One region of the Mixta sp. BE291 genome, then DNA from elsewhere that is predicted to be linked to it. Evidence: predicted binding sites of a transcription regulator. Region 1 holds the regulator's gene; each other region holds the start of a gene.

The links. The regulator PhoB, encoded in region 1, activates phosphate uptake and scavenging genes when phosphate is short. The targets are predictions, from matches to a motif close to CTGTCATAAAACTGNCNNAT.
Region 2: pstS (phosphate ABC transporter substrate-binding protein PstS) is a predicted target of PhoB. The motif match lies at 1,589-1,608, and genes of this name have one in related genera.
Region 3: ugpB (sn-glycerol-3-phosphate ABC transporter substrate-binding protein UgpB) is a predicted target of PhoB. The motif match lies at 2,775-2,794, and genes of this name have one in related genera.

Annotation. Positions count from the first base shown of each region.
Region 1 is NZ_JAVDXN010000005.1:173,160-177,378, forward strand. Features, by position in the region: gene J2X14_RS13350 (AAA family ATPase) at 1-201, opposite strand, end outside; gene sbcD (exonuclease subunit SbcD) at 198-1,427, opposite strand; gene phoB (phosphate response regulator transcription factor PhoB) at 1,665-2,354, shown strand; gene phoR (phosphate regulon sensor histidine kinase PhoR) at 2,369-3,688, shown strand; gene J2X14_RS13370 (PstS family phosphate ABC transporter substrate-binding protein) at 3,701-4,219, shown strand, end outside.
Region 2 is NZ_JAVDXN010000004.1:33,360-37,578, forward strand. Features, by position in the region: gene glmS (glutamine--fructose-6-phosphate transaminase (isomerizing)) at 1-218, shown strand, start outside; gene cspG (cold shock protein CspG) at 584-796, shown strand; gene J2X14_RS10310 (hypothetical protein) at 1,206-1,337, opposite strand; gene pstS (phosphate ABC transporter substrate-binding protein PstS) at 1,681-2,724, shown strand; gene pstC (phosphate ABC transporter permease PstC) at 2,830-3,792, shown strand; gene pstA (phosphate ABC transporter permease PstA) at 3,789-4,219, shown strand, end outside.
Region 3 is NZ_JAVDXN010000004.1:385,474-389,692, forward strand. Features, by position in the region: gene J2X14_RS11850 (high-affinity branched-chain amino acid ABC transporter permease LivM) at 1-766, shown strand, start outside; gene livG (high-affinity branched-chain amino acid ABC transporter ATP-binding protein LivG) at 763-1,530, shown strand; gene livF (high-affinity branched-chain amino acid ABC transporter ATP-binding protein LivF) at 1,532-2,245, shown strand; gene ugpB (sn-glycerol-3-phosphate ABC transporter substrate-binding protein UgpB) at 2,890-4,209, shown strand.

The DNA.
Region 1 (4,219 bases):
TGACTGGGAGATTTTCCCCAGGCGTGAGGTTTCATGGTAGAGCGCAAGGCAAATCGCATCCAGCAGGGTGGTTTTACCGGCGCCGGTCGGGCCGGTAATGGCAAACAGCCCGCTGCTGGCAAAAGGTTCGCGGGTGAAATCAATTTTCCATTCGCCCTTGAGCGAATTGATGTTTTTAAACCGCAGGGACAAAATTTTCATGACTGGCTCTCCTCGCCCTGATACAGCGCCTCCAGCGTGCCGCTGAACAGCTGGCGCATACGCGCGCGTCGCGCCTCGTCCGTCTCTTCTTCCTGCTCCAACCGTCGCTCAAACACCTCTTCAACTTTCAGCTCGCTGAGCGTTTCGTTTTGCAGACGCGCCAGCGCCCGCTCTCGCTGCTCGCGGCTGCGGCGCATCAGCAGCACCTCCACCGGCAACCCTTCGGTTAGCGCCTGGATATGCTGCTGCATGTTATGCAAATATTCCTGGGTGGTGATTTCAATATCCAGCCACACCGGATGCGGCGGCGTCGCCCCGACAAAAGCTTGCAGCTGCTGTTCGATCTCCGCCAGCGTGCCCTTGATGGTTTGCATCGGCTGAAAGCCGGGTACCGGCAGCGGTTCCACACTTTCCAGTTTGCCGTCGGCGAAGCTCACCAAAAATACGCTTTTCTCACTGCCCAGCTCATCAAAGCTGAGCGGCAGCGGCGAGCCGCTATAGCGAATATGCTCGCTTCCGGCGATGCGCTGTGGACGATGTATATGACCAAGGGCGATATAGTCGGCGGCGGGAAAAGCCTGCGCCGGAAAGGCGTCCAGCGTGCCGATATAGATATCGCGTACCGCTTCGCTTTTCGTGACGCCCACGGTGGTGAGATGGCCGGTAGCGATCACCGGCAGCGGTTTTTCCGCCTGCTGGCTCAGCGTGCGCGCATGCTGGTAGCTGCGCTGATAGTGCTGCGTAATGGCGTTCAGCAGGCTGATCTGCTTTTGCTCGCCGGACTGGCCCGCCTGGCTGCGCATGATATCGCGTGGGCGCAGGAAGGGGATGGCGCACAGCACCGCGCCCGGTTCGCCCTGGCGAGTCATTAAGGTTAAAACCTGTTCTGCCGGATCGGCGCTGGCGGCGGCAATCACCTGGGTATTCAGACAGGCCAGCAGCTCGCGTGATTCATTGAGGGTGGCGACGGAATCGTGGTTGCCGCCCAGCACAATCAGCTGGCAGCCGGTGCGATGCAGATCCACCACAAAACGGTTATAGAGTTCACGCGCATAGCTCGGCGGCGAGCCGGTATCAAAAATATCGCCAGCGACAATCACCGCATCCACCTGATGCGCTTCAACCTGCGCAATCAGCCAGTGAAAAAAAGCCTGATGCTCAGCGGCACGGCTGCGGGTGTAAAAAAACTGACCGAGGTGCCAGTCTGAAGTGTGAATAATGCGCATAGAACTCCCAGCTAATAGCAGAACGCCGGAGGCGATTATAACCAGAGCTAAGCCGCAGAAGGGAACCGGATTGTGCAAACCGGCGCACGGGCGGTAAAAAAATGCTTTCCGATTGCTTCACAAAAGCGCTATTGAAGCGCCATGCAGCCCGTGCATTTTTCATAAATCTGTCATAAAACTGACGCATAATGACGCCGCAAACCCCCGTGACCAAGCGTCACATTCGCAGGAGCAATAATGGCTAAGCGCATTCTGGTTGTCGAAGATGAAGCCCCAATCAGGGAAATGTTATGTTTTGTGCTGGAACAGAATGATTATCAGCCTATCGAGGCGGATGATTATGATAGCGCCGTCAACCTGCTCATTGAACCCTGGCCCGACCTGATCCTGCTTGACTGGATGTTACCCGGCGGCAGCGGCATTCAATTTATTAAACACCTTAAGCGCGAAGCGATGACCCGTGATATTCCGGTGATGATGCTGACCGCACGCGGTGAAGAAGAAGATCGCGTTCGCGGGCTGGAAGTGGGCGCGGATGATTACATCACCAAACCGTTTTCGCCGAAAGAGTTGGTGGCGCGGATTAAAGCGGTAATGCGTCGCATTTCGCCGATGGCGGTAGAGGATGTGATTGAAATTCAGGGCCTGAGCCTCGATCCCTCTTCGCATCGTGTGATGTCTGATACCACGCCGCTGGAGATGGGGCCAACGGAATATAAACTGCTGCACTTTTTTATGACCCACCCGGAGCGCGTTTACAGTCGCGAACAGCTGCTGAACAATGTCTGGGGCACCAATGTTTACGTTGAGGATCGCACGGTAGATGTGCATATTCGACGGCTGCGTAAGGCGCTGGAGCTGACCGGTCACGATCGCATGGTGCAAACCGTACGTGGAACGGGTTATCGTTTCTCCGCTCGTTACTGATCGGAGTCTGCCTCGTGCTGGAACGCCTCTCCTGGAAGAGATTATTACTGGAACTGGTGCTGGTCTGCTTGCCTGCGCTGCTGGCCGGACTGGTTATCGGCTATTTGCCCTGGTTTCTGCTGTTTGCCGTGCTGCTGTTGCTGGGCTGGCACTTCTGGAACCTGCTGCGGCTGTCGCACTGGCTGTGGACCGACCGCTCCATGACGCCGCCCACCGGCCAGTGGAGCTGGGAGCCGCTGTTTTACGGGCTGTACCAGATGCAGCTACGCAACCGTCGCCGTCGTCGTGAACTGGGAAACCTGATCAAGCGCTTTCGCAGCGGGGCGGAATCGCTGCCTGATGCGGTGGTGCTGACCACCGATGAAGGCACTATTTTCTGGTGTAACGGCCTGGCGCAGCAGCATTTGGGCCTGCGCTGGCCGGAAGACAATGGGCAAAACATTCTTAACCTGCTGCGCTATCCTGAATTTTCCCGCTATCTACGCCAGCAGGATTTCGTGCGTCCGCTGACGCTGGTGATGAATAATCAGCTGCATATGGAATTTCGCGTGATGCCTTACAGCGAAGGCCAATGGCTGCTGGTGGCACGCGATGTTACGCAGATGCATCAGCTGGAGGGCGCGCGCCGCAACTTTTTCGCCAATGTCAGCCATGAGCTGCGCACGCCGCTTACGGTGTTGCAGGGCTATCTGGAAATGATGGGCGATGCGGTGCTGGAGGGTAAAACACGCGAAAAAGCGCTGCAAACCATGCAGGAGCAGACGCGACGCATGGACGGGCTGGTTAAACAACTGCTGACGCTGTCGCGTATCGAGGCCGCGCCCGCCATCGATCTGGCGGAGAAAGTGGATGTGCCGATGATGTTACGGCTGCTACAGCGCGAAGCGGAAACCCTGAGTAACGGCCGCCATCAGATTACCTTTCATACCGATGCGCAGCTAAAAGTTTTCGGCAACGAAGAGCAGCTACGCAGCGCCATCTCTAACCTGGTTTACAACGCGGTTAACCATACGCCGGACGGCACGCACCTTGAGGTGAGCTGGCAATTCTGCAAACAGGGCGCGCTGTTTGCGGTGAAAGATAACGGGCCGGGCATTGCGCAGGAGCATCTGCCGCGCCTGACCGAACGCTTTTATCGGGTAGATAAAGCGCGATCGCGCGCAACCGGCGGCAGCGGGCTGGGGCTGGCGATTGTTAAACATGCCCTGAGCCATCACGGCACACGTCTGATGATTACCAGTCAGCCGCATAAAGAGACCTGCTTTAGCTTTATCCTGCCAACAAGGTTGATTGTCAGCCAGCATCTGCCGGACAATGCGGCGCGTAAAGTCTGACGGATGCAAAGTATGAAAATTATTATGGTGCTGCTGCTGCTGTTTTCCGGCGCGCTGCAGGCGAAGCCGACGCTGTTGGCGGGCAATCTCAGCAGCGTCGGTTCAGACACGCTGGGAAATTTAATGGCGCTATGGGGCGAAAGTTTTAACCTACAGTATCCGGGGGTGAATGTGCAGGTGCAGGCCGCAGGCTCTTCCACTGCGCCTACCGCGCTGGCTGCGGGCGCGGCGCAGTTGGGCGCCATGAGCCGACCGATGCAGCCTTCGGAGCGTCAGCTTTTCCAACAGCGCTACGGCTATCCGCCGCTGGCGGTGCCGGTGGCGCTGGATGCGTTAGTGGTGGTGGTGAATCAGGATAATCCGCTGACCCAGCTTAACGCGCAGCAGCTGGACGCCATTTTTTCCGTAACGCGGCGCTGCGGCGCGACCCGTTCACCGCAAACCTGGGGCGACCTCGGCTTAACCCAGCCGGGCTGGCATGAGCGCGCGTTACAGCGGCTGGGACGCAACTCCGCCTCCGGCACCTGGGGG
Region 2 (4,219 bases), on a different contig from region 1:
GCGCACGCGGCGGTCTGCTGTATGTTTTTGCCGATCGTGATGCGGGTTTCAACGACAGCGAAGGCATGAAGATTATCTCTCTGCCACATGTTGAAGAGGTTATCGCACCGATCTTCTATACCGTGCCGCTGCAGCTGCTTTCTTATCACGTCGCGTTGATTAAAGGCACCGACGTGGACCAGCCGCGTAACCTGGCGAAATCGGTTACCGTGGAGTAAGGCTGCACGCCTTACCGCAGGCGGCAACGGAAGGCCGCTTTAACGTAACGATGTTCTGAAAGCGTAAAACGAAAAGGCCGGTAATGTTTTCTGTCAGCAGACCGGCTTTTTTTGCGCGCCGTACGGCACAGTAATATTAATAAACTTAACGCTTGCAATGGGGAGCAGACCCAGGCTAGTATAGCGTCATCGGTTTGAAACACAGACCTTATGTAAGCAGTTTTAGTAAAGCAGTCCTCAGTTCAAGCGTTATCTATTGATACCCTTCCTCGTGAGCTCCTCCTAAGTGCCCCATAAGTAAAAATCTGCAAAGCAGACCATATTCGTCACCAAGAGTGGCTCAAAAAACAAGCAAGGAAATATCAATGTCTAATAAAATGACTGGTTTAGTAAAATGGTTCAACGCTGAGAAAGGTTTCGGCTTTATCACTCCTCAGGACGGCAGCAAAGATGTATTCGTACATTTCTCTGCAATCCAGAGCAACGATTTCAAAACCTTAGACGAAGGTCAGAAAGTTGAGTTCTCTATCGAGAACGGTGCTAAAGGTCCTTCAGCGACCAATGTTGTTGCGCTGTAAGCGTTGATAACAGCTCGCTAACCCTTACGATAGCGATGAAGGCAACAGCCTGAGCAGTTAAGCGTTAGTGATAAAAAACCCGCCTTGAGCGGGTTTTTTTGTGTCTGCGATTCATAAGCGAGGCGCGACTGTTTCCCTCAGTGCGTTTTTTTCCATTGTTAAAGCATGCTTTTCTGTTTCGTGCGCTTTCCCGCCTCGGTTTGCTTCTGCTTCATTATCTCGCTATCTGTGTAGCAGGCCTGCTGTCAGTGCTGGCGCTAGTGGCGAAAACAGGTCGCCTGAAAGTCATCGATGCACAGATAGAGCATGATAACGTTCAGGCCTTGCCGATCCATATCGAGTTAACGCAATCCAGTGACTAAAAAGGGAATGATTATATTTCATTCCCTTGTGAGTCATTTAATCTATATTAGGGGTGGGTACCGGCATCAGAAATGTCTACGCAGGTTTTTCCCCAGCAGATAATTGTATGCGCATGTGCAACGGGCGTAAGCATGACAAAAGCAGAAGATAACATAATAACATTAATAATTTTTTTCATAAATTCCCTTTATTTATATTTGCTTAACAGTTTCATGGTTAAATAACCATGAGAATCACCCTCCCGTTTCGTTATTTTCCAGGAGGGATGAACAACCTATAATGGAATATGTAATGTGGTTTTTACCAGTGTAAAAAAATGTCATCGTCAAATTTAATGATGATGATTATTTTATATAGTACGAAATTTCTTATTTTACTTTGAAGGTCAGTTTCTGCATGTAATAAAACTGTCATATTTCCTACATCTCGCTGTCACTAAACTGTCCTATTTTCCCTCCTGCAGCAATACAGATTCTTACTACAACGGCATACACCCTGACTTTTACTCCCCTGGAGGGAATATGACACTGATGCGTAGCACCGTAGCCAAACTTGTTGCCGCCACCCTCTCGCTGAGCGCGGTTTCTGCTTTTGCAGCAACTGACCTGACTGGCGCAGGCGGCACGTTCCCGGCTCCGGTTTATGCCAAGTGGGCAGCGGATTATCAGCAAGCGACCGGCAGTAAAATTAACTATCAGGGCATTGGCTCTTCTGGCGGCGTGAAGCAAATAATCGCGAAAACAGTGGATTTTGGTGCGTCTGATGCGCCAATGAAAGATGAAGATCTGCAAAAAAATGGCCTGTTCCAGTTTCCTACTGTGATTGGCGGCGTAGTACTGGCGGTAAACCTGCCGGGTGTCCAGTCTGGTCAGCTCACGCTGGATGGTCAAACCGTGGGTGACATTTACCTCGGCAAAATCAAAAAGTGGAACGACCCGGCCATCGCCAAACTGAACCCAGGCCTTAAACTGCCGGAAACCAATATCGCCGTGGTTCGCCGCGCTGATGGTTCAGGCACTTCATTCGTATTCACCAGCTATCTGGCTAAAGTGAATCAAGAATGGAGCGAGAAAGTAGGCAAAGGCAACACCGTTAACTGGCCTACCGGTCTTGGCGGTAAAGGTAACGATGGCATCGCCGCTTTCGTTCAGCGTCTGCCTGGCTCAATCGGTTATGTTGAATACGCTTACGCGAAACAGAACAAGCTGAGCTATACCAAACTGATCGACGCGGATGGTCAGCCGGTTTCCCCAACGGAAGAGACCTTCAGCAACGCGGCGAAAGGGGTAGACTGGAGCAAAAGCTACGCTCAGGACCTGACCAATCAGAAAGGCAAAGATGCCTGGCCGATCACCACCACCACGTTCATCCTGATGCAAAAACAACAGGCTGACGCGGCAAAAGGCGCTGAGGTAATGAAATTCTTTGATTGGGCATACAAAGATGGCGATAAAACCGCCACCAGCCTGGACTACGCGACGCTGCCTGATTCAGTTGTAGAGCAGATTCGCTCTGACTGGAAAGCGCAGATCAAAGACAGTTCTGGCAAAGCGCTCTACCAGTAATGGCTTTAACGGTGTTCACACCGTCGCAGGGGTCGGCTGAACGCCGACCCGCAGTATCCGGGCGGCTGAATGCCGCCCCTGTGAATTTCTTCTGTCGAGACTTCTATGGCTGAATCCAGGCCGTCTTTTAAGGCCCCAGGAAAACAAGGTGACATTATTTTCGGTGCGCTGGTTAAGCTGGCTGCGCTGATTGTGCTTTTGTTGCTGGGCGGCATCATTATCTCTCTGCTTATCTCCTCCTGGCCCAGTATTGAGAAATTCGGTTTCTCGTTCCTGTGGAACAAAGAGTGGGATGCGCCTAACGAGAATTTTGGTGCGCTGGTGCCGATTTATGGCACCGTGGTTACGTCAATTATCGCCTTGTTGATCGCTGTACCGGTTAGCTTTGGCATTGCGCTGTTTTTAACCGAGCTGGCACCAGGCTGGCTGCGTCGCCCGCTGGGCGTGGCGATAGAACTGCTGGCGGCTATCCCCAGTATTGTTTACGGCATGTGGGGGCTGTTTGTTTTTGCGCCGCTGTTTGCTGAATATTTCCAGACGCCGGTAGGCAACGTCCTCTCTACCATTCCGTTTGTTGGCGCCCTGTTTGAAGGCCCGGCATTCGGTATCGGTATCCTCGCCGCTGGCGTGATCCTTGCGATTATGATTATTCCTTACATCGCTTCGGTGATGCGCGATGTTTTCGAGCAAACGCCGGTAATGATGAAAGAGTCAGCCTATGGCATTGGCTGTACGACCTGGGAAGTAATCTGGCGCATCGTACTGCCCTTTACCAAGAATGGCGTGATCGGCGGCATTATGCTGGGTCTGGGACGTGCGCTGGGTGAAACCATGGCGGTGACCTTTATTATCGGTAACACCTACCAGCTCGACAGCGTTTCGCTTTATATGCCGGGCAACAGCATCACTTCCGCGCTGGCCAATGAATTTGCCGAAGCGGAATCAGGCGTGCATGTCGCCGCGCTGATGGAGCTGGGGCTGATTCTGTTTGTTATCACGTTTATCGTGCTGGCGATTTCCAAGCTGATGATTTTACGGCTGGCGAAAAATGAAGGGGCGCGTTCATGACCACGCTGGATTTACATGCTCGTACCGAGCTGCAAGCGTCACGCCGTAAAATGCAGGCGCGTCGCAGCATGCGTAACAAGGTTGCTCTGACGCTCTCCCTGCTTACCATGGCGTTTGGCCTGTTCTGGCTGGTATGGATCCTGTTTACCACCATCACGCGCGGTATCGATGGCTTCTCGCTGGCGCTATTTACAGAAATGACGCCGCCGCCCAACACCGCCGGTGGCGGTTTGGCGAACGCTATTGCGGGCAGCGGCCTGTTAATTTTTTGGGCCACGCTGGGCGGTACGCCGCTGGGCATTATGGCCGGGATCTATCTGGCGGAATATGGCCGCAAATCCTGGCTGGCGGAAATCATTCGCTTTATCAACGATATCCTGCTGTCGGCACCGTCGATTGTGGTTGGTCTGTTTGTTTACACCATCGT
Region 3 (4,219 bases), on a different contig from region 1:
GGCGGGGCTGGTTTCTGCCTTGTTTGGCCTGCTGCTGGGCTTTCCGGTGCTGCGTCTGCGCGGCGATTATCTGGCAATTGTTACCCTCGGCTTTGGTGAAATCGTCCGTATCCTGTTGCTGAACAACACCGCCATTACCGGCGGGCCGAACGGTATCAGCCAGATCCCGAAACCGACCTTTTTCGGTCTGGAGTTTAACCGCAGCGCGCGCGACGGCGGCTGGGATACTTTTCATCACTTCTTTAACCTGAAATACGATCCCAGCGATCGCATTATTTTTCTCTATCTGGTGGCGCTGCTGCTGGTGGTGCTGACGCTGTTTGTGATCAACCGTTTACTGCGTATGCCGTTGGGCCGCGCCTGGGAAGCGCTGCGTGAAGATGAGATCGCCTGCCGCTCTTTGGGCCTGAGTCCAACGCGTATCAAGCTGACCGCCTTTACCATCAGCGCCGCGTTTGCCGGTTTCGCCGGTAGCCTATTTGCCGCGCGTCAGGGGTTTATCAGCCCGGAATCTTTTACCTTTGCCGAATCGGCCTTTGTGCTGGCGATCGTGGTGCTGGGCGGTATGGGCTCGCAGTTTGCGGTAATCCTGGCGGCGATTCTGCTGGTGGTTTCGCGTGAGCTGATGCGTGATTTGAATGAATACAGCATGCTGGTGCTGGGCGCGCTGATGGTGCTGATGATGATTTGGCGTCCGCAGGGATTATTGCCGATGCAGCGACCGCATCTGAAGCTGAAGGACAAGCAACAGGGAGAGCAGGCATGAGTCAGCCTTTATTAACGGTGGAAGGCCTGATGATGCGTTTCGGCGGCCTGCTGGCGGTCAATAACGTCGCGCTGGAGCTGCATCCGCAGGAGATCGTGTCATTAATCGGCCCGAACGGCGCAGGCAAAACCACGGTGTTTAACTGCCTGACCGGCTTTTATAAGCCAAGCGGCGGATCGATTCGCTTAGGCGATCGCCAGCTGGCGGGGCTGCCGGGCCAGCAAATTGCGCGTATGGGCATTGTGCGCACCTTTCAGCACGTGCGTCTGTTTCGTGAAATGACGGTGATTGAAAATCTGCTGGTGGCGCAGCATCAGCATTTGAAAAGCGGCCTGTTTTCCGGCCTGTTGAAAACCCCGGCTTTCCGGCGAAGTGAAAGCGAGGCGCTGGATCAGGCCGCCAGCTGGTTGCGGCGTGTGGGTCTGTTGGAAATGGCTAACCGGCAGGCGGGCAATTTGGCTTATGGCCAGCAGCGACGGCTGGAAATCGCCCGCTGCATGGTAACGCGCCCGGAAATCCTGATGCTGGATGAACCAGCGGCGGGGCTTAACCCGAAAGAGACGCATGAGCTGGATGCGCTGATTGCAGAGCTGCGCGGCGAACATAAGGTGACGGTGCTGCTTATCGAACATGATATGAAACTGGTGATGGGGATTTCCGATCGTATCTACGTGGTTAATCAGGGGACGCCGCTGGCAAACGGCACGCCGGAAGAAGTACGTAACAACCCGGACGTGATCCGCGCATATTTAGGTGAGGCATAAAATGGCGAATCCGATGTTAACGCTCAGCAACGTCAGCGCGCATTACGGCAAAATTCAGGCGCTGCATCAGGTGAGTCTGGAGATCAATCAGGGCGAGATCGTCACGCTGATTGGCGCGAACGGCGCGGGCAAGACCACGCTGCTGGGCACGCTGTGCGGTGAGCCGCGCGCTTCCGAAGGCACCATCTCATTCGATGGCAACAACATCACCGACTGGCAAACGGCGCGCATTATGCGCGAGGCGATTGCTATTGTGCCGGAAGGGCGGCGGGTTTTTTCGCGCATGACGGTGGAAGAGAACCTGGCGATGGGCGGTTTCTTCGCCAGCCGTCAGCAATATCAGCAGCGCATTGCGCAGGTTTATGAGTTGTTTCCGCGCCTGCATGAGCGACGCATCCAGCGAGCAGGCACCATGTCAGGCGGTGAGCAGCAAATGCTGGCGATTGGTCGCGCGTTAATGAGTCAGCCGCGATTGCTGTTGCTGGACGAACCTTCGCTGGGACTGGCGCCGATTATCATTCAGCAGATTTTCGATACCATTGAGCAGCTGCGTCAGGAGGGCATGACCATCTTTCTGGTGGAGCAAAACGCCAATCAGGCATTGAAGCTGGCCGATCGCGGCTACGTACTGGAAAACGGCCACGTGGTGCTGGAAGACAGCGGCGATGCGCTACTGGCTAACGAGGCGGTCCGCAGCGCCTATCTCGGCGCCTGATCGCGCACCGCAGGCGACACCCAACGCCAAGGGATGTCTTAAGCAGGCGACACCCAAAGCCTGGGGAAGTCTTTAACAGACGACACTCAAAGCCTGGGGAAGTCTTTAACAGACGACACTGAAGCCCGAAGTTGTCTTAAGCAGACGACACCCAAAGCCTGAGGAAGTCTTTAACAGACGACACTGAAGCCCGAAGTTGTCTTAAACAAGAGACATTGAAGCCCGAAGTTGTCTTAAGCAGGCGACGCCCAAAGCCTGGGGCAAGCGGGGTTCCGGCCTGGAGTAAAGCGTCCCGCGCCATGGAAGGCGCGGGCCGAGCCGGTCATGGATGACGGCAGTTGCGTCTTTACGGAAGGCCGGAACCCCGCTTGCGTCTTCGCACGCCCAGCCAGCGTGTTTATGTCTCCCGCACGCCGAGCCAACGTGTTTACGTCTCCGCACGCCCAGCAAACTCCGCACGCTCAGCAAACTCCGCACGCTCAGCAAACTTCGCCCGCCCAGCAAACGCTGCCCGCTCAGTGCAACCTCACTGTCATCTTTCCGTCACCTGCCGGTTATCTCACCGTCATTTTTCCGTGTCATGTTACGTTGCGAACAAAAAAAGCGTGTTATTACGCACACCTACAATGTCACAGGAAAACGCTATGTCCTCCTTTACGTTTCGTCATACCGCGCTCAGCATAGTGCTGGGACTGGCACTGAGCGGCAACGCCCTGGCCGCGACGGAAATTCCGTTCTGGCACTCCATGGAAGGCGAACTAGGCAAGCAAGTCGACTCTCTGGCACAACGTTTTAACCAGGCGAACCCCGATTATAAAATCGTACCGGTCTACAAAGGCAACTATGAACAGAGCCTGGCAGCCGGTATCGCAGCAGTACGCACCGGCAAAGCGCCCGCCATCCTACAGGTTTACGAAGTCGGCACCGCGACCATGATGGCGTCGAAAGCCATCAAACCGGTATACCAGGTCTTTAACGATGCGGGCATCAAATTCGATGAATCGCAGTTTGTCCCGACTGTCTCTGGCTACTACACCGATGCGAAAAGCGGTCATCTGCTGTCGCAGCCATTTAACAGCTCCACGCCAGTGCTCTACTACAACAAAGACGCCTTCAAAAAAGCGGGCCTCGATCCAGAACAACCACCCAAAACCTGGCAACAGCTGGCAAAAGATACCGCGGCGTTGCGTAAAGCGGGCATGAAATGCGGCTACGCCAGCGGCTGGCAGGGCTGGATCCAAATTGAAAACTTCAGCGCCTGGCACGGTCTGCCGGTAGCTACCGAAAACAACGGCTTTGACGGCACCAACGCCGAACTGGTTTTCAATAAGCCAGAGCAGGTACGCCACATTGCCATGCTGGAAGAGATGAACAAAAAAGGAGACTTCACCTACTTTGGCCGTAAGGATGAATCTACCGAAAAGTTCTATAACGGCGACTGTGCGATCACCACCGCCTCATCCGGCTCGCTGGCGGACATTCGTCAGCACGCCAAATTCAATTATGGCGTCGGCATGATGCCATATGACGAAAGCGTCCCGAGCGCGCCGCAAAACGCCATTATCGGCGGAGCGAGCCTGTGGGTCATGCAGGGCAAAGACAACCCCACCTATAAAGGCGTGGCGGAGTTCTTACAGTTCCTCGCTCAGCCGGAAAACGCGGCCGAATGGCATCAAAAAACCGGCTACCTGCCGATCACCAAGGCCGCTTACGAGCTGACGCGTCAGCAGGGCTATTATGAGCAAAACCCGGGCGCAGACATCGCCACGCGCCAGATGCTGAACAAGCCGCCGTTGCCGTTCACCAAAGGCCTACGCCTTGGCAACATGCCGCAGATCCGCACCATCGTTGATGAAGAGCTGGAAGGCGTCTGGAACGGCAGCAAAACGCCGCAGGCCGCGCTTGATTCCGCCGTTCAGCGTGGCAACCAACTGCTGCGTCGCTTTGAACAACAGGTGAAGTAAGCCAACGCCG